DNA from 4 places in the Cobetia sp. 2AS genome. Region 1 is predicted to be linked to each of the others. Evidence: predicted binding sites of a transcription regulator. Region 1 holds the regulator's gene; each other region holds the start of a gene.
What was found. Region 1 encodes sigma-54, which starts transcription at its own class of promoters, with help from an activator protein. Its sites were predicted from a motif close to TGGCACNNNNNTTGCTNT; they were not measured.
Positions count from the first base shown of each region.

Region 2: a site for sigma-54 is predicted at 2,740-2,757, ahead of QD356_RS14260 (amino acid ABC transporter substrate-binding protein). Genes of this name have one in related genera too.
Region 3: a site for sigma-54 is predicted at 2,795-2,812, ahead of QD356_RS04450 (dimethylamine monooxygenase subunit DmmA family protein). Genes of this name have one in related genera too.
Region 4: a site for sigma-54 is predicted at 2,600-2,617, ahead of urtA (urea ABC transporter substrate-binding protein). Genes of this name have one in related genera too.

Region 1 covers NZ_JARWKQ010000001.1:129,308-133,886, forward strand. Annotated here, with positions in the region: gene QD356_RS00555 (PTS sugar transporter subunit IIA) at 1-287, opposite strand, end outside; gene raiA (ribosome-associated translation inhibitor RaiA) at 297-605, opposite strand; gene QD356_RS00565 (RNA polymerase factor sigma-54) at 1,266-2,714, opposite strand; gene lptB (LPS export ABC transporter ATP-binding protein) at 2,948-3,688, opposite strand; gene lptA (lipopolysaccharide transport periplasmic protein LptA) at 3,692-4,270, opposite strand; gene lptC (LPS export ABC transporter periplasmic protein LptC) at 4,379-4,579, opposite strand, start outside.
Region 2 covers NZ_JARWKQ010000005.1:218,121-222,699, forward strand. Annotated here, with positions in the region: gene hemE (uroporphyrinogen decarboxylase) at 1-765, shown strand, start outside; gene QD356_RS14250 (VanZ family protein) at 875-1,261, shown strand; gene speE (polyamine aminopropyltransferase) at 1,549-2,412, shown strand; gene QD356_RS14260 (amino acid ABC transporter substrate-binding protein) at 2,843-3,868, shown strand; gene QD356_RS14265 (amino acid ABC transporter permease) at 4,110-4,579, shown strand, end outside.
Region 3 covers NZ_JARWKQ010000001.1:1,049,497-1,054,075, forward strand. Annotated here, with positions in the region: gene QD356_RS04435 (glutamine amidotransferase family protein) at 1-199, shown strand, start outside; gene QD356_RS04440 (protein glxC) at 199-885, shown strand; gene QD356_RS04445 (FMN-binding glutamate synthase family protein) at 900-2,240, shown strand; gene QD356_RS04450 (dimethylamine monooxygenase subunit DmmA family protein) at 2,897-3,583, shown strand; gene QD356_RS04455 (PDR/VanB family oxidoreductase) at 3,568-4,512, shown strand; gene QD356_RS04460 (DUF3445 domain-containing protein) at 4,552-4,579, shown strand, end outside.
Region 4 covers NZ_JARWKQ010000002.1:632,550-637,128, forward strand. Annotated here, with positions in the region: gene urtB (urea ABC transporter permease subunit UrtB) at 1-1,113, opposite strand, end outside; gene urtA (urea ABC transporter substrate-binding protein) at 1,248-2,522, opposite strand; gene QD356_RS07785 (PLP-dependent aminotransferase family protein) at 3,071-4,492, shown strand.

The DNA of each region.
Region 1 (4,579 bases):
GGTTCTCCGTCGATGGCATCGAAGTCGATGGGTTCACCGAGCTTCAGAAACGCAGCGATTGGCGTCTTGCAATGCGGGCTGCGTGCATGGGGCACGGCCACGCCGTGGCCAATGCCGGTCGACCCCAGTCTTTCGCGCCCGATCAGGCGCGAGAAGACTTCCTGGCTATCCAGGCTGGGAATGTTCTGTGCGATGAAGGTGCTGAAGAATTCAAGCACCCGCTTCTTGCTCCCCCCGGGGACACCGTAAAGCGTGCGCTCGGGGGGAAGGATCTGATCAAGTGTCATGGCGGAAGGTCAACGGGTCCCGGTGCCCTGAGAGCGAGCCTGGGACTTTTCCTTGTGTTTGACCAGCTGGCGATCCAGCTTGTCGGCGAGCGCGTCGATGGCAGCGTACATGTTGGGGTCTTCTGCCAGGGCGTGGAGGTCAGCGCCTGCCGCATGCAAGGTGCAGGCAGCCTGCTGGCGCTCCTTCTCGATCGACAGAGTCACCTGAACATTGGTGATGTTGTCGTAATGCCGTTCGAGGCGAGCGAGCTTCTCGTTGACGTAATCGCGGAGAGGATCGGTAAGTTCCACATGATGCCCGGTGATATTCACTTGCATGGACACGCTCCTTTATCCAGCGGGTTGCCATTCAATTGTAACCCTTTTTGACTACGAGCAAACCCTGATCGGACGCTCTGCAACAGGCTTGACGGCCACCGTCTGGCGATGTTTTCGCACCCTTGCCAGTGGCGTCAGATGTCGTGAGCGTCTGTACCGACAATGCCCAAGCTTTGCGCAAAGATCAACGCTGCGCTGCATCGTGGCTCAGTGCTTGTCTTCAACTCAGTGAGGGGTATCGGAGTGGACTTCAAGGGCACGTCTGGTGGGTGGTGCGTGAAAGACGCGCAAGAAGGCGGGTTTTCGTCGCCAATCCCTGCATGTACGTCACCTTTCAGGCGCTCCGATTGCGTGGAGCAAGCGGCGTTCCGGGAGGTTCACCGGGTGTCATCCAGGTGCAATACGCGCAAAAGTGACTTTAAAAACATGCGATTGACGGTGAATGACGCTGCCGTAACGGCGGTTTTTTACCGTCATCCTGCGCGCCGTCATGTGCCATGACGGGCAATTGGCGAGCGGTTGCCGGGATGACAGGGAACGCGACAGGCGTACCGCTGCCCGCGAAGTCAGAGGCTGATGAGCGGAAAATCCAGCGCTTGAGGTTGGCGGCGGCTGCCATTGTGGAGGTGAAAGCAGGGCATGGCAGCCGCAGGTGACGGGTCAGGCCAGACGCTTGCGCTCGCTGGAGGAGGGGATGCCCATCGCTTCGCGATACTTGGCCACGGTACGACGTGCGACCTCGATGCCATCGCTGGCGAGCAGATCGACCAGCCGCGAGTCGGAGAGAGGCTTGCGGGCCGGCTCTTCCGCGATCAGCTTGCGGATGCGGGCACGAATGGCGGTGCTTGAGTGAGCGTCGCCATTGCCGCTGCCACCGACCTGGCTCGAGAAGAAGAACTTGAGCTCGAAGACGCCGCGCGGGGTGTGGATGTACTTCTGGGTCGTGACCCGCGAGATGGTCGATTCGTGCATCTCGACCACTTCGGCGATGTTGGCCAGAATCAGCGGCTTCATGCCTTCCTCGCCTTGCTCGAGGAAGTCGATCTGGCGTGCCATGATCTCGCGGCCGACCTTGAGCAGGGTGTCATTGCGTGATGACAGGCTCTTCATCAGCCAGCGCGCTTCCTGCAGGTTGTCCTTGAGAAAGGTGTTGTCGGCGGACTTGTCGGCACGCTTGATCAGTGCGGCGTATTCCGGCTGGATGCGCAGCTTGGGCAGCGCTTCCGGGTTGAGCTCGACCTGCCAGCCATGCCGGGTATGGCGCACCAGCAGATCAGGGATCACGTAATCGCTGGCGGGCTCGCCCCAGGCGGATGCCGGACGCGGATCGAGCGCGCGCACCAGGCGGATGACGTGGTCCAGCTCGTCATCGTCAAGGCTCAGGCGCCGCTTGAGCAGCTTGCGATCATCGTTGCCCAGTGCCTCGAGGAATTGGCGTACCAGGCGGCGCGCCTGCGCCAGCAGCGGCAGATCATCCGGCAGCAGCGCCAGTTGCAGCAGCAGGCATTCGCGCAGATCACGGGCAAAGACGCCGGTCGGGTCGAACTGCTGCAGACGCAGCAATACCTGCTCGAGCTCGGAGGCCTTGAGGCCGGGCAGGCCCTGGCCACGCAGGCCATCGACCAGCTCATCGAGAGACAGGCTCAGATAGCCGGCACCGTCGACGGCATCGATCAGGCTCTCCGCCATCTGGCGTTCACGGCCATCGAGGTCGGTCATCGCCAGCTGCCAGCGCAGGTGGTCCTGCAGGCTCTCGACGCTGGTATTGCGATCGAAGTCCGGCCCTTCCTCGCTCCCGCTGCCACTGCCGGAGCTGGTCAGGCTACCGGCGTGGTCCTGGTAGAGGTCCGACCAGTCACTGTCGAGGGGGTATTCCTCGGGAATCTCGCTCGAGGAGTCGGCAGTGGAGATCTCGCTCGAATCCTGTGTCTCGACGACATCCAGCGACTCGTAGTCCTCGTCGAGCTCCAACATGGGGTTGGACTCGAGGGCTTGCTGAATCTCCTGACGCAGGTCGAGCGTCGACAGCTGCAGCAGCTGGATCGCTTGCTGGAGCTGCGGCGTCATGGTCAGCGAGGTGCCGAGGCGGAGTTGCAGGGTGGGTTTCATGGAGTCAGTCAATTCACGGCAAAGGAACGTGCTTACTACGCTATACCGTGACTCGGGGCACTGACAAGTGGTTGTCGTGAATATTCAAGCAACTTGCATGCCATGTTTCCACCAAGGTGGTATGGACGTCATGCATGCGTCTGATGTCAGACATGAAAAAGCCGCTACGCGATAAAATCACGCAGCGGCTTTTGAAGCTTTTGCCTCGCGAGGACTCAGCGCAGCCGCTGACCCTAGAGCGTGAACTCGTGACCCAGGTAGACGTCGCGCACCTGCTGGTTGGCCAGGATGGAGTCCGCGTCACCGTGGGCGATGATCTGGCCATCGCCGACGATATAGGCGGTGTCACAGATATCGAGTGTCTCGCGCACGTTGTGGTCGGTGATCAGCACACCGATGCCACGATCGCGCAGTTGGCGCACGATGCTCTTGATCTCGCCCACCGAGATGGGGTCGACGCCGGCAAAGGGCTCATCGAGCAGTACGAAGTCCGGCTCGGTGGCAAGCGCCCGGGCGATCTCGACCCGTCGACGCTCACCACCGGACAGGCTCATACCGGCGCTGGCGCGGATGTGCGTGATGCTGAATTCCTCGAGCAACTCTTCAAGGCGTGCCTTGCGGCCATTGCGATCCAGGTCCTTGCGGGTCTCCAGAATCGCCATGATGTTGTCGGCCACCGACAGCTTGCGGAAGATCGACGCTTCCTGCGGCAGATAGCCGATGCCGGCGCGTGCACGCTGATGCATGGCGGCAGCGGAGAGGTCCTTGTCATCGATGGAGACGTTGCCGGCATCGGCGCGCACCAGTCCGACGATCATGTAGAACGAGGTCGTCTTGCCGGCGCCGTTGGGGCCCAGCAGGCCGACGATGTCGCCTTGGCGGATCTCCAGCGAGATGTCCTTGACCACCTTGCGGCCCTTGTAGGCCTTGGCCAGATGGCGAGCGCTCAGCGTACGCGGAGTAGCAGCAGTCATGACTCAGTTTTCCTTGCTGGCATTGGTGCCGCGCGGCGTCAGGGTCATGTGCACGCGACCGCCTTCGGTCTGCTGTGCCGTCTTGCTGTTGTTGGCGTTCACCTGGCGCTTGTCGAGGAAGTACTCCACGTAGCCGCCTTCGAAGGTGTCATCGCCTTTCTCGAGACGCGCATTGCCGACCAGCTCCACGCGGCGCTCCAGCGCATGGTAGCGGATGGTGTCGGCCCAGCCCTTGACCAGCTTCTCGTCGGGTGCGGGTTGCTGTTCCAGGTAGGCACGCTTGCCGGTGGCCTTGACCAGCGAGATCTCGCCGCTGCCGGCGCGACTGATATCGACGCGGCTGGCATCGAGTTTCATGCTGCCCTGGCGCATTTCCACCTGGCCGGTGTAGGTGGCGGTGCCGGCCTTGTCATCGAGCGACAGGGCGTCCGCGGCGATGTTGATCGGCTGGCTGGCATCGCTGTCCAGCGCCATGGCGGCCGGGGCGAAGGTGGACATACCCAGTGCCAGGCAGAGCGCCATGACACCGCTGTTGAGGGTCTGGCGACAGGCCGTCAAGGGCTTGCGAGTCGTGGAAGTCATGGTGGCTCCTTGGCATGACGGGGTCGCCGCCCGAGCAATGATGCCATCGAGCGGCAGAGAAGAAGGTGTTGCGGCGCGGGTCATGGCGTGACGGCCAGCCCGGCGGGTTCATTCACCGCTGGCAGGCGCTGCCTCGAAGGTGCTGTTGACGCGCCCATCATCGGAGGTGGTGCTGTCGGTGGCCGAGTCGATGCGCTCGGCTTCCTTGCTGGCCTCGCTCTGGCCTGTGCCGGGTTGCAGGACGCTGCGAACACGGCCCTGCAGCACGGCGGAATCCTGTGAGAGGTCGGCGCTGAAGCTGTCGCTTTC
Region 2 (4,579 bases), on a different contig from region 1:
AGCGTGCCGAATGTCGAGCGTGATCTCGATTATGTCATGCGTGCCGTGTCCACCATCCGCCGTGAGCTGAACGGCCGCGTGCCGCTGATCGGTTTCTCCGGCAGCCCGTGGACACTGGCCACCTATATGGTCGAGGGCGGTTCCAGCAAGGACTTCCGTCATGTGAAAGGCCTGATGTATTCCAATCCGGAAGCCATGCATCAGTTGCTCGACACCCTGGCGCAGGCCGTCACCGACTACCTGAACGCCCAGATTGCCGCGGGTGCTCAGGCGGTGCAGATCTTCGATACCTGGGGCGGCACCCTGTCCACGCCAGCCTATCTCGAGTTCTCGCTGCGCTACATGGAGCAGATCGTCGCTGGCCTCAAGCCGGACAGCGAAGGCAACCGTGTACCGGTGATCCTGTTCACCAAGAATGGTGGCCAGTGGCTCGAGCACATCGCTGCCACCGGCTGTGATGCCGTCGGCCTCGACTGGACCACCGAGATGTCCAATGCGCGTGAGCGTGTCGGCCACCGGGTGGCCCTGCAGGGCAACCTGGACCCGAATGCGCTGTTCGGTACGCCGGCCGCCATTCGTGCCGAAGTCGGGCGTATCCTCGATAGCTACGGCCAGGGCCCGGGCCACATCTTCAACCTGGGGCACGGCATCAGCCAGTTCACCGACCCGGGTAACGTCAATGCCCTGATGGACGCGCTGCACGAGCTGAGCCCGGCCTACCATCAGGATGACGCCGCCAATGCGACACCGGTCGCCCGCGGCTGATGGGAGAGCCCGTCATGGCCTTCTCTGCTGCCACCCCTGTTGCTGCCTATAGAAGGTGGCAAGCAGCAGGGCAGCAAGCAGAAGGGCGCCGGCCAGCGGGGGTGTCAGCATGACGCCGGTCGAGCAGCGTCTCATCCCGCGCCGCGGCTGGGCATTCGTGGCGCTGCTGTGCCTGTTGCTGATCCTGTTCGGCACGCTCTCCCCGGGCGTGCCGCATCCGGAGCAGACCTTCCCCTGGGACAAGCTGCAGCATTTCTCCGCCTTCGCGTTGCTGGCGCTGACCACACGGCTGGCGGGCTTGACCAGCTTGATCATCCTGCCGGCACTGCTGCTGCTGGGCGTCGCCATCGAATGTCTGCAGCTGGCGATTCCCTATCGCGGCGCTGAGGTGCTGGATGCACTGGCGGACCTCGCCGGCATCCTCATCGGGCTGGGAGTGTTTCAGTGCGCCAGGCTGATTCTGCATCTGGTCCGCCTCGGGCCGGCCTCTCGCTGAGCCTCTCCTCCGGGCCGCGTGTCATCGATACGCGGCCTGTCTGAAATTGTCATGCATCAACACTTTCCACTCCGGCCGTCTTTGGCTATGGTGCAGCGCCTGCGCCATGTTGGCGCTTGCCCGGCATGTCGCGTATCACGACATCACGCCGCATGGTCTTCATGCGGGCCGTGAACTGCCGGCCTGACGCTGGCGCAGTGCTGATTGGCGCAATTTCCGATGGCCATCGTGCCGTCTCTATCCATACCTTGATATCCCGTCTGTGATATCCAATGCGAGGGTCCCCCATGACCGAACGTCTCGATGGCTCCTGGTTTACTGAAATCTTCGATCGCCACGGCAGCGCCTTCTCGCTCAAGGTCAGCCACAAGCTGCATGACGAGCAGACCCCTTATCAGCACCTCGAAGTCTATGCCACCGAGACCTACGGCAACCTGATGGTGCTGGACGGCTGCGTGATGCTGACTGACCGTGACAACTTCCTCTATCACGAGATGATGTCGCATCCGGCGCTGTTCGCTCATGCAGACCCCAAGCGTGTCGTCATCATCGGCGGTGGCGATTGCGGCACCCTGCGTGAGGTGCTCAAGCACCCGGGCGTGGAGAAGGTCACCCAGATCGATATCGATCCGGCGGTCACGCGTGCCTCCGAGCAATTCTTCCCGGCGCTGGTCGAGTCCAATGACGACCCGCGCGCCGAGCTGCTGTTCGAGGATGGCGTCAAGTGGGTCGACAACTGCCCGGACGAGAGCATCGATGTGCTGATCGTCGATTCCACCGACCCGGTCGGCCCGGCGGAAGGTCTGTTCAAGACTGACTTCCTCAAGCGCTGCCATCGTATCCTCAAGCAGGGCGGCCTGATGGTGCAGCAGAGCGAGTCCCCGCTCTATCACACCGATTCCATCATCAAGGACCTGCGCAACGACATGGGCGAAGCGGGCTTTGATAGCGTCGCGACCCTGCCGTTCCCGCAGCCGGTGTATCCGTCCGGCTGGTGGAGCTGCACTCTGGCGGGCAAGGGCTGTGACGTGAAGTCCTTCCGCGAGGAAGATGCCGCTGCCGCCACCTTCGCGCGTGACTTCTATACCGTCGAAGGCCATCGCGCCGCCCTGGTGCTGCCGCCCTTCATGCAGCGCCTGCTGGAGAAGTGATCTGCATGCACCTTGCGGTGGCAGGGAAGCCCCATCAGGCACGAAAACGTGCCTGATGGGATGAACAAGCGTTGAGTCAGTAAGACCGAGACATTGGTCGCAATCTGCCACTCGCGCCACATCGCTGCACCGCCAACGGCCGTTTCGCAATGAAACGGCCGTTTTTATTTTGCACCGATATGAGGCGAACTGGTCTCGCCATGAGCCTAACTGCGCGGCAATCGCGCGGAATGATCCGCCGCCCCACCCCGAGGCTTTGGCCTATATCACTGGGTTTTAGCGCTTTTTTCAGCGTTGAACGCAGCGGATCACGCGATAGGCGGAAATTGGAACGCGGCTTGCTATTGTCGGTAGGTGCCATGCAATGCATTGCACCACTTCTGACTCGAGGCTGATCGAGCGGACTCCAGACTTTCGCGAGGGAATCACGATGCATAACAACAAGAAGCCACTGCTGATCGCTAGCGCCGCTGTCCTGGCCGCCTCCATGGCGACAGGCGCCAGTGCCGCGACCCTGGATAGCGTCAAGGAAAAGGGCTTTGTCCAGTGTGGCGTCAGCACCGGCTTGCCGGGCTTCTCGGCACCGGATGACGCCGGTAACTGGCAGGGCCTCGATGTCGACGTCTGCCGCGGCGTCGCGGCAGCCGTGCTGGGCGATGCCAGCAAGGTGCGCTATGTACCGCTGACGGCCAAGGAGCGTTTCACCGCGCTGCAGTCCGGCGAGATTGATGTCCTGTCCCGCAACACCACCTGGACGGCGACCCGTGACACCTCACTGGGCCTCAACTTCGCTGGCGTGAACTATTACGACGGCCAGGGCTTCATGGTCAGCAAGGACCTGGGCGTCTCCAGTGCCAAGGAGCTGGACGGGGCAGCCGTCTGCATCCAGTCCGGCACCACCACCGAGCTCAACCTGGCGGACTATTTCCGCCTGAACGACATGTCCTTCGAGCCGGTCGTCTTCGATACCTCCGACCAGACCGTCAAGGGCTTCGAGGCCGGTCGTTGTGACGTCCTGACCTCCGACCAATCCCAGCTCTACGCACTGCGTATCAAGCTCTCCGATCCGGCGTCCGCGATGGTGCTGCCGGAAGTCATCTCCAAGGAACCGCTGGGCCCCGTCGTCCGTCAGGGTGATGACCAGTGGTTCAACATCGTCAAATGGACCCTGTTCGCCCAGATCAACGCCGAAGAGATGGGGCTGAGCTCCGACAACATCGAAGAGAAGAAGTCGGACACCAACCCGAACGTCGCGCGCCTGGTCGGTGCCGATGGCAACTACGGGGAAGCCATGGGGTTGCCGGCTGACTGGGCCTACCAGGTCATCAAGCAGGTCGGTAACTACGGCCAGATGTTCGAGCGCAACGTCGGTACCGGCTCCGCACTGGGTATCGAGCGCGGCTTGAACGCACTGTGGACCGATGGCGGCGTCCAGTACGCCCCGCCGGTTCGCTGATGCGCGGGCTCGCCCTGTACTGCGGGTGGGCCTTGCCCCTCATGACAGGCTGAGCAAGGACGCTGGCCAGGGGAAGTGAGCGTCTTGCTCCACTTCCTCTGGCCAGCGTCATGTGGGCCCCGGTTAATGAGGCCCAGCCTGTTCCTCGTGACCCATTCATCGTGTGCCGAGAGATAACTGATCTGCCGTTCGATAGGACGGCAGGCGGAAGTCGCATAGCTTTCCGGCGGAGATTGCCTGTATGACACAACCTGCTTCTCGCCCGCCGGCCACGGTCAAGCCGCCATTCTGGCGTGACCCGGCCAAGCGGGCACTGATCTTCCAGCTATTGATGCTGGCAGGCGTGTTCGGTGTGTTGGCGATCATCGTCAGCAATACCCTGACCAACCTCGAAAGCCGTGGCATCACCACCGGCTTTGCCTTTCTGGACAACACCGCAGGCTTTGGCATCCTGCAGAGCCTGATCGACTATTCCGAGCAATCCACCTATGGCGATACCTTCATCGTCGGCCTGCTCAATACCTTGTTGATATCCGCACTGGGTGTCATTGCCGCGACCGTGATCGGCTTCGTCATGGGGGTCGCGCGTCTGTCCCCCAACTGGCTGATCTCACGGCTGGCGGCGGTCTATATCGAAGTCTTCCGCAACATCCCGCTGCTGCTGCAGATCTTCTTCTGGTATTTCGCCGTCCTGAGAACCCTGCCGAGTCC
Region 3 (4,579 bases), 920 kb from region 1:
TGATGGCTTCGCCGTGGTACGTGACCCGATCGCCTGCAAGCCAGCCGTGATCGCCGAGACCGATGACTACGTGGCCATGGCCTCGGAATACCGTGCCCTGGCCAGTCTGCCGGGCATCAAGGATGCCCGCGTGTGGGAGCCGGAACCCGGCCGCCTGTATCTGTGGGAAAAAGACACCGCCCGTTCGGAGGCCGCGTAATGATGAAGACACACGATCTGGCCGTTGAAGGGCTGCGCGAATTGAACCAGGCCCTGCACGATGCCGACACCCTGAAGGACGCGCGTGAGTGGCGAGTGGTCAATTCCGACGGCGCCCACAACATCGCCTGCGGCATCAATGACGACATCAGTGTCGATATCGATGGCCATGCGGGCTACTACTGCGCGGGCATGAACCAGAAGGCCAGCGTCACCATCCACGGCAACACCGGGGTCGGGGTGGCGGAAAACATGATGTCCGGCTGCGTGCGGGTCAAGGGCGATGCTTCCCAGTCCGCGGGCGCGACCGCCCACGGCGGCCTGCTGATCATCGAAGGCAACGCCTCGGCGCGCTGCGGCATCTCGATGAAGGGCGTGGATATCGTCGTCAAGGGCAACATCGGGGCCATGAGTGCCTTCATGGGCCAGGCGGGCCGCATGGTGGTCTGCGGCGACGCCGGTGAAGGTCTCGGCGATTCGCTCTATGAAGCGCGAATCTACGTGAAGGGCACGGTCGCATCGCTGGGCGCGGACTGCATCGCCAAGGACATGCGTGCCGAGCACCTGGAAGAACTGGCGGAGTTGCTGGCGAGTGCCGGAATCGATGAAGACCCGGCCAGCTTCACGCGTTATGGATCTGCGCGTCAGCTCTATCACTTCAAGGTCGACAACGCCTCAGCCTACTGATCAGGATGCTCAACATGACCGACGAGACTCAAACACAGCCCTACAACCCGGCACTGCGGGAATCTGCGACCTTCGGCCGCGATGTCATCCATGAGATCCAACGGGCGGCGGAGACGGGAATCTACGATATCCGTGGCTGGGGCGCCAAGCGCAAGGTGCCGCATTTCGATGACCTGCTGTTCCTCGGCGCCAGCATGTCGCGCTATCCACTGGAAGGCTATCGCGAGAAGTGCGAGACCGAAGTCGTGCTCGGCACGCGCCATGCCAGGAAGCCGGTCGTGATCAGCACGCCGGTGACCATCGCCGGCATGAGCTTCGGTGCCCTGTCCGCTCAGGCCAAGGAAGCGCTGGGGCGTGGTGCCTCGGAAATCGGCACCTCCACCACCACCGGCGATGGCGGCATGACCCCGGAAGAGCGCGGCCAGTCCTCGCGCCTCGTCTATCAGTATCTGCCGTCACGTTATGGCATGAACCCGGACGACCTGCGCAAGGCCGACGCCATTGAAGTCGTGCTCGGCCAGGGCGCCAAGCCCGGCGGTGGCGGTATGCTGCTGGGCCAGAAGATTTCCGAGCGGGTCGCGGGCATGCGTACGCTGCCGCAGGGCATCGACCAGCGCAGCGCCTGTCGCCACCCGGACTGGACCGGCCCGGATGACCTGGCGATCAAGATTGCCGAACTGCGTGAGATCACCGACTGGCAGGTGCCGATCTACGTCAAGATCGGCGCGACCCGCACCTACTACGACGTCAAGCTGGCGGTGAAGGCGGGCGCGGATGTCATCGTGCTGGATGGAATGCAGGGCGGCACCGCCGCCACCCAGGATGTCTTCATCGAACACGTCGGCATCCCGACCATGGCCGCCATCCCCCAGGCCACTCAGGCACTGCAGGAGATGGGCCTGCACCGTGAGGTCCAGCTGATCGTCTCCGGCGGGATTCGCAACGGCGCCGATGTGGCCAAGGCGATCGCGCTGGGTGCCGACGCCGTGGCCATCGGTACCGCCGCCTTGATTGCGCTGGGTGACAACCATCCGCGCTATGCCGATGAGTATCATAAGCTGGGGTCCGCCGCCGGTTTCTATGACGACTTCCAGGATGGCAAGTGTCCGGCCGGTATCTCCACCCAGGACCCGGAGCTGAGCCAGCGACTGGACCCGGTCGCAGCCGGCAAGCGTCTGGCCAACTACCTGCGCGTGCTGACGCTGGAAGCCCAGACCCTGGCACGTGCCTGTGGCAAGTCACACCTGCATCATCTGGAACCGGAAGACCTGGTCGCCCTGAATGTGGAAGCGGCCGCCATGGCACGTGTTCCGTTGGCGGGCACCAACTGGGTGCCGGGACAGGGCGGTTACTGATGGCACGATCTCTCTTGTGAGTGTGCCATTGCGCATGATTGTCATGGCAAAGGTGCAGAGACTTTTGTCAGCAAGCTCGCCGCAATGTTGTCCTGGCAAGCTGTCGCAGTGACAAGAACTCTGCTCCGGTTGATGTAGAAAGATTTGACCTGATTCCATCGAGTCATTAGAGCGCCTCACCCCTTCGGTGAGGCGCTTTCTTTTGTGCTGAGTCCAACCATGGAATCCGGCCGATATCATGCAAGCGAAAGCGCGTCATAATGCTGATGATTGAGATACACATGGTGTCGTGTCGATGGAGGGGTCGTGATTTTCTCAAGGCAGAGTTTTTCCATTCTTTCAGGGTCTTGAAGATATTCAATGAGAAATATGTCAAGCGTAGCAATTGGCTTATGAGGTGAGATTGGGTCAGGGCAATAATGGTGAATGCAAGCCGATATTCATGAGCTTTGTGTTCTGTTTTGGTGCGTGAATACCTTCATTGATTGTTCATATGTGAAGTGGGGATTTCAGACGATTTTGCCGAGCATGTGGGGCAATGATTTTGCCGTCAATGGCACGAAATATGCTCAAGAAATGGAGTGGTAGTCGGATGCACGTCATCGTCAAGACGGCGGCATTACAACAAGGACAATTTCTCAGAGCAGGGTCGTGTCATGAAAAGCCCGCAATCATCCTCTGTCACTGCCGGGATTCGAAGTCGGCAACACTATCCACGCATCGAGGCGCTGCCCGATGCCCAACGCTATCTGGTGGCGTGCCAGTCTCCCGAGAGCCTGCCAGGCACTGGTGAGGCGGCGGGCAACGCCCGTCAGCAGCTGCAGATGCATTGTCAGCTGATCAGTACGCTGCTCGATCAGCTCGGCTGCCACGAGGTGGGAGGCGCCGTGCAATCCGCCCCGGCAACAGAGGCGTTGCCCACGGGGCCCGCCGACAACGCCCGCCTGCATCGCTGGTATGACGTCGATGACCGCCCGAAGGCCTGCGACGCACTGGTCGGCGCCATCAGCGAGATCGGTGTCGCGGGGTGTCTGGTCATCATCGGCAGTGAGCATTTCGTGTGGCAGGTCGCCAATCTGGCTCAGCAGCAGGGGCTGCTGCTGGATGACATGGTGATGTTGCCGGTCGCTGCCCTGGGGCGGCATGTGTTCTGCGTGCACTGTCAGCAGGTCAGTGAGCATGTCATCCACTCGCCGGCAGCCTGTGATGGCTGCGGTTTGATGCTGGAAGTGCGTGATCATTTTTCCAAGCGTCTCGGCGCCTACATGGGCGTGCGAATCGATGCGGAAGCCCCGGGAGAGATTCCCCCACAGGAGGAGGTGGCACCATGTCTCGCTTCATGAAGGCGCGGGTCACCGCGGTCGATCAGCTCAGCAGCAGCGTGCGCCGTCTCACTCTGGTGCCTGCCGATGAGGCTTCCCCCTTCACGCCGTTCTCGCCGGGCAGTCATGTGGTGCTGGGCATTCCGGGAGAGGGGCGGGTGTGTCGCAACGCCTACTCATTGATCAGCCCGCCGGATGATCCCTCGCATTACTGCATCGCGGTGCGTCGTCAGCCGGTCTCGCGTGGTGGCTCCGAAGCCATCCATTCCCGCGTGCAGGTCGGCGACGAGCTGGAACTCAGCCCGCCGGCCAACCTGTTTCTGCCGCACTGGCAGGCGCGCCATCACCTGATGCTGGCAGGCGGCATCGGCATCACGCCGTTTCTCTCCTACCTGCCGGAGCTTGAGCGGCGTGGCGCCAGCTGGGAGCTGCACCTGCGCAGCCAGGACCTCGACGTCGCCCGCTTCCCGGAGGCCGCGCCCTATCTGGCGAGTGGCAACATCACCCAGCATCGCCTCGAACGCCCGAATCTGAAGGCCTTGCTGGCGCGTCAGCCCGCCGGCACGCACGTCTATCTCTGCGGCCCGCAGGCCATGATCGATGCCGTGAAGGAAGCGGCACGCGAGCTGCACTGGAGTCTCGCGCGCATCCACCACGAGGTCTTTGCCGCCCCGGAACCGGGGACTCCCTTCACGGCCGTGGCGCGCACCAGCGGCGTCGAAGTGGCGGTCGGCGCCCAGGAGTCGATGCTGGAAGCGCTGGAGCGCAGCGGTGTCGAGGTGACGAGCCTGTGTCGTGGCGGCGTCTGCGGGCAGTGTCGGGTCGACATGCTGGAGGGGGAGGCGGAGCACCGTGACGCCTTCCTCGATGAACAGGAGCGGGCCAGTCAGCGCTGCGTGATGCCCTGCGTTTCCCGGGCACGCAGCCAGCGGCTGGTGCTGGATCTCTGAATACGTCTTTCGCGAGATGGACCCCCAAGGAGCAGGAACATGCAATTTTCCCCGCGAGATGACCAGG
Region 4 (4,579 bases), on a different contig from region 1:
CGAGATGGTGGTACGCACCAGCTGCTGCAGGATCAGGCTGATGCCGAAGGTGGCCAGCAGGGTCTCCAGCGGACGCCCCTTGAGGTGCTGGATGACGCTGCGCTCGATGATCACACCCACCGCCGCCGCAACCAGAAAGCCCGCCGGAATCGACAGCAGCAGCGCCAGACCCGGCTGCCCGGGCAGCAGCTGCTGCATGCCCCAGGTGGTGTAGGCGCCCAGCATGATCAGTTCGCCATGCGCCATGTTGATCACGCCCATGACACCGAAGGTGATGGCAAGCCCGATGGCGGCCAGCACCAGTACCGAGCCCAGCGAGAGGCCGAAATAGAGTGTCTCGAGCCCGCTGTTGAGCTGAAGCTTCTGCTCGATACCGGCCAGCGCCACCTTGGCGGCCTGGGCCAGCTGCGGATCATCACTCGCCGCGGCGCCATTGATGGCGGCGATCGCGGCGGCGTTCAGGCTGCCGGACAGTGTGTCCAGCGCTGCGGGGTCGCCAGTGGCTTCCAGCTGCTGGATAGCGAGCGCTTCCTTGAGCGTGGCGCGGATAGCGTCATCGCCTTCCTGCTCGATCAGGCTCGGCAGCCGCTCGGCCATGGCCTCATCGACACTGCCGCGCAGGCCGCGCGCCGCCGCGAGTCTGACCTCGGCATCCGGAGAAGACAGGTCGATCATCGACAGCACGCCATCGATATGCCCACGCAGCGAGTTGTTGCTGCGCAGTGCCTTGAGGTCGCGGCGCGAGACCTTGCCCGCCGATTCTCCCGACAGGGCGTCGGAGACGGCCCATTCGCGGCCGCGATTGTTGTCGATGATCAAGAAGCGCTCGGCGTCCTTGAGACGAGCCAGCTTGCTGGCAGAAAAGGCTTCCAGCCAGCCACGTGCACGTGCATCGCCGCTCATCGCGATCTCATCGATCACGGCCGGCTTGGCCGGGTTGCGTGCCTCGGCAAGCCGAGTCAACAGGGATTGAGCAGCGCCATCGGACAGGCGCGCAGACTGGCCAGTCGCGGACTCGGACTGGGCAGCGGCAAACAGGGGGAATGACAGAAGACAGACCAGCAGCATCCACTGCCAGCACCCGCGGAACATCGTTGCAACGGAGATAGACATCAAGAAGGCCATCCATGGTGAACGCGCAAAGGCGTCATCAGTCTCCGAGGGCATCGCGGCCTCGAAGCTGACACTCAACGAGGCGGCATGCAGGCTCACCTGCACGCCGCCTCGCTCTCAGAACGTGCTACGCATCATTGCGCCGCCACGCTCTGTTGAGCCCCACAGGAATGGGTCACGACATTGTAGTTGCCGCATTCCATCGGCTTGCGCCAGTCACTGATCAGGTCCTTGGAACCTTCCAGATAGTCAGACCAGGCATCGCCTGCCACGGTGGACGGGGTCTGCCAGACGACGGAGAACTGGCCGTTGTCCTGGATCTCGCCGATCAGCACCGGCTTGGTGATGTGATGGTTGGGCATCATGGTGGCGTAGCCGCCGGTCAGATTGGGCACCGAGACACCGATGATGGCGTCCTTGACCGCATCGACCTCGACGCTGCCGGCCTTGCGCGCGGCTTCCATCCACATGTTGAAGCCGATGTAGTGGGCTTCCATCGGGTCGTTGGTGACCGCATCTTCCTTGCCGGTGTAATCGATCCACTCATCGATGAAGTCGTAGTTGGTGTCGCTGTCCACGCTCATGAAGTAGTTCCAGGCGGCCAGGTGGCCAACCAGCGGCGCGGTATCGATGCCCGAGAGTTCCTGCTCGCCCACCGAGAAGGCCACCACCGGGATGTCTTCGGCATTGATGCCCTGGTTGGCCAGCTCACGGTAGAACGGCACGTTGGCATCGCCATTGATGGTGGACACCACGGCCGTCTTCTTGCCGGCACTGCCGAAGGACTTGATGTCCGAGACGATGGACTGCCAGTTGGAATGGCCGAAGGGGGTGTAATTGACCATCACATCCGCGTCCGCCACGCCCTTCGACTTGAGGTAGGCGGCCAGGATCTTGTTGGTGGTACGCGGATAGACATAATCCGTGCCCGCCAGCACCCAGCGCTCCACGCCCACGTCGTTCATCAGGTAATCCACTGCCGGAATCGCCTGCTGATTGGGCGCCGCCCCGGTGTAGAAGACATTCTCCGAGGACTCCTCGCCCTCATACTGCACCGGGTAGAACAGCAGGCCGTTGAGCTCCTCGACCACCGGCAGCACTGACTTGCGCGAGACGGACGTCCAGTTGCCGAAGATCACGTCGACCTTGTCCTGCGCCAGCAGCTCACGCGCCTTCTCGGCGAACAGCGGCCAGTTGGAGGCCGGATCGACCACGACAGGCTCCAGCTTGCGTCCCAGCAGCCCGCCCTGCTCGTTCTGCTTCTCGATCAGCATCAACATGGTGTCTTTCAGTGTCGATTCACTGATCGCCATGGTGCCGGACAGTGAATGCAGGATGCCGACCTTGATCGGCCCCTCTTCTGCCTGAGCGACATTGGCCAGCGAGAAACCGACACAGGCGGATAGCATTGCGGCAGCGATTTTCTTGTTCACGACATTCCCTCGTGTCTTGTTGTACTTGTTGTACTTGTTGTCCCGACTGAGGTAGTGCAATCGATGTGCCAGCCGCACACTGACGCCGCCGGTCAGCGGCCAGACAAGAAAGCGACAGCGGCGAGATAGAAGAGAGACAGGGAGAGAGACGGGCAGAAAGACAGGGAGAAAGTCTGGGCAAAAACAGTGGAAAGACCGAGAAAGGATGAAGAGAAACGCGAGACATGATGAGAGCGAGCGAAGCACAGCGACACTGCTCAAGCGCAGCGCTGCACCAGTATGATGCGCTTCTCACAAGCCCTCGCCTTGCCTTGCACCAGATGGGTGAGAAGAGCACTGGGCGTGGCCCTGTGCGTGGTGCAGGGCGTGGCGCTCGCCGCCGACAGGGCCTCCCATCAGGCCGAACGTAAGCGATGGAAGCTGGTGAGATTGGTGCATCCACTACGACGCCCAAACGTCACTGTCTATCAACACTGCGGTATCCTTGCCCTCTCTCTTTCTCTCTCCCCGTCAGGAAATCCCCCATGAAGCGTTATGAACGCTTTGCCGCCGAGATCTCCAACCTGATTCGTACCGGCATTCTCGCACCGGGTGAGCGCGTGCCGTCGGTGCGTCAGGCCAGCAAGGCGCATGGCATCAGCCCCTCCACCGTCTTCCAGGCATATTACCTGCTGGAGAATCAGGGCCTGATCAGTGCGCGGCCGCGCTCAGGGTATTTCGTGCGTGACAATGCCTCGCGGATACTCGATGAGCCGCATGCCGCCCTGCAGCAGCAAGCCCCTTCCGATGTCGCCGTCAGTGAACTGGTGTTCTCGGTGCTGGGCTCACTGCGCGACAACGATACCGTCCCCTTCGGCTCTGCCTTCCCGAGCCCGGAGCTCTTCCCCCTCGCGCGGCTTGCGACCAGTATGACGCGTGGGCTGCGCCAACTGTCATCGCATGCCGTGATCTCCGACATGACCACAGGCCATCCTGACCTGTGCCGACAGATCGCTCAGCGCTACATGGTCAACGGCATGCAGCTGCCGACGGAGGAGCTGGTGATCACCAATGGCGCCATGGAGGCGCTCAATCTTGGCCTGCAATGTGTCACCCAGCCCGGGGACCTTGTCGCCATCGAGGCGCCGGCCTTCTATGCCACGCTTCAGGTGCTTGAGCGGCTCAAGCTGCGCGCGGTGGAAATTCCGGTACACCCACGCGACGGGATTGATCTCGTGGTACTCGAGAATCGTCTGGAGACGCTGCCCATCAAGGCCTGCTGGTTCATGAGTCATCTGCAGAATCCGCTGGGGGCCAGCCTGAGCGATGCACGCAAGGCCGAACTGTATGCGCTGCTCTGCCGTCATCAGCTACCGATGCTGGAGGATGATGTCTACGCGGAACTGTATTTCGATCAACGTGCCGAGGTGTCGCCCCCGCAACCCGTCAAGGCGCTGGATGTCGAGGGTCTGGTGATGCACTGCGGGTCGTTCTCCAAGTGCCTGGCGCCGGGCTATCGGGTGGGCTGGATATCCGCTGGGCGGCATACCCGGGAGATTTCGCGCCTCAAGTTGATGACGACCATCTCGCCATCGCTGCCTGCCCAGGTAGCCCTGGCCGACTACCTCCAGAACGGCGGCTACGACCGCCACCTGCGCAAGCTACGCCTGGCGCTCGAGACCCAGCAGACGGCCATGCTGGCAGCCATTGATCGCTACTTCCCAGAAGACACCCGCGTCACCCATCCCCACGGGGGCTATTTCCTGTGGTGCGAGCTTCCCGAGCACATCGACTCGCTGGCCCTGTTTCAACAGGCGCTGGCCCACGGCATCAGTCTGGCACCGGGGCCCATCTTCTCGGCCACCCAGGGCTTCAAGCATTGCATTCGCTTGAGCTACGGCCACCCGTGGGATGCGGCGTCAGAGCGCGCCATGCAGACATTGGGTGAATTGCTCAAGGCAGCCTGAAACGCGGACCGCTCAGGCTGCATACGAGATGCGAGGTACGAAGAGCGACTTGAGTATGTGCGCGCACGAGTGTGCATGAGTGCGCGC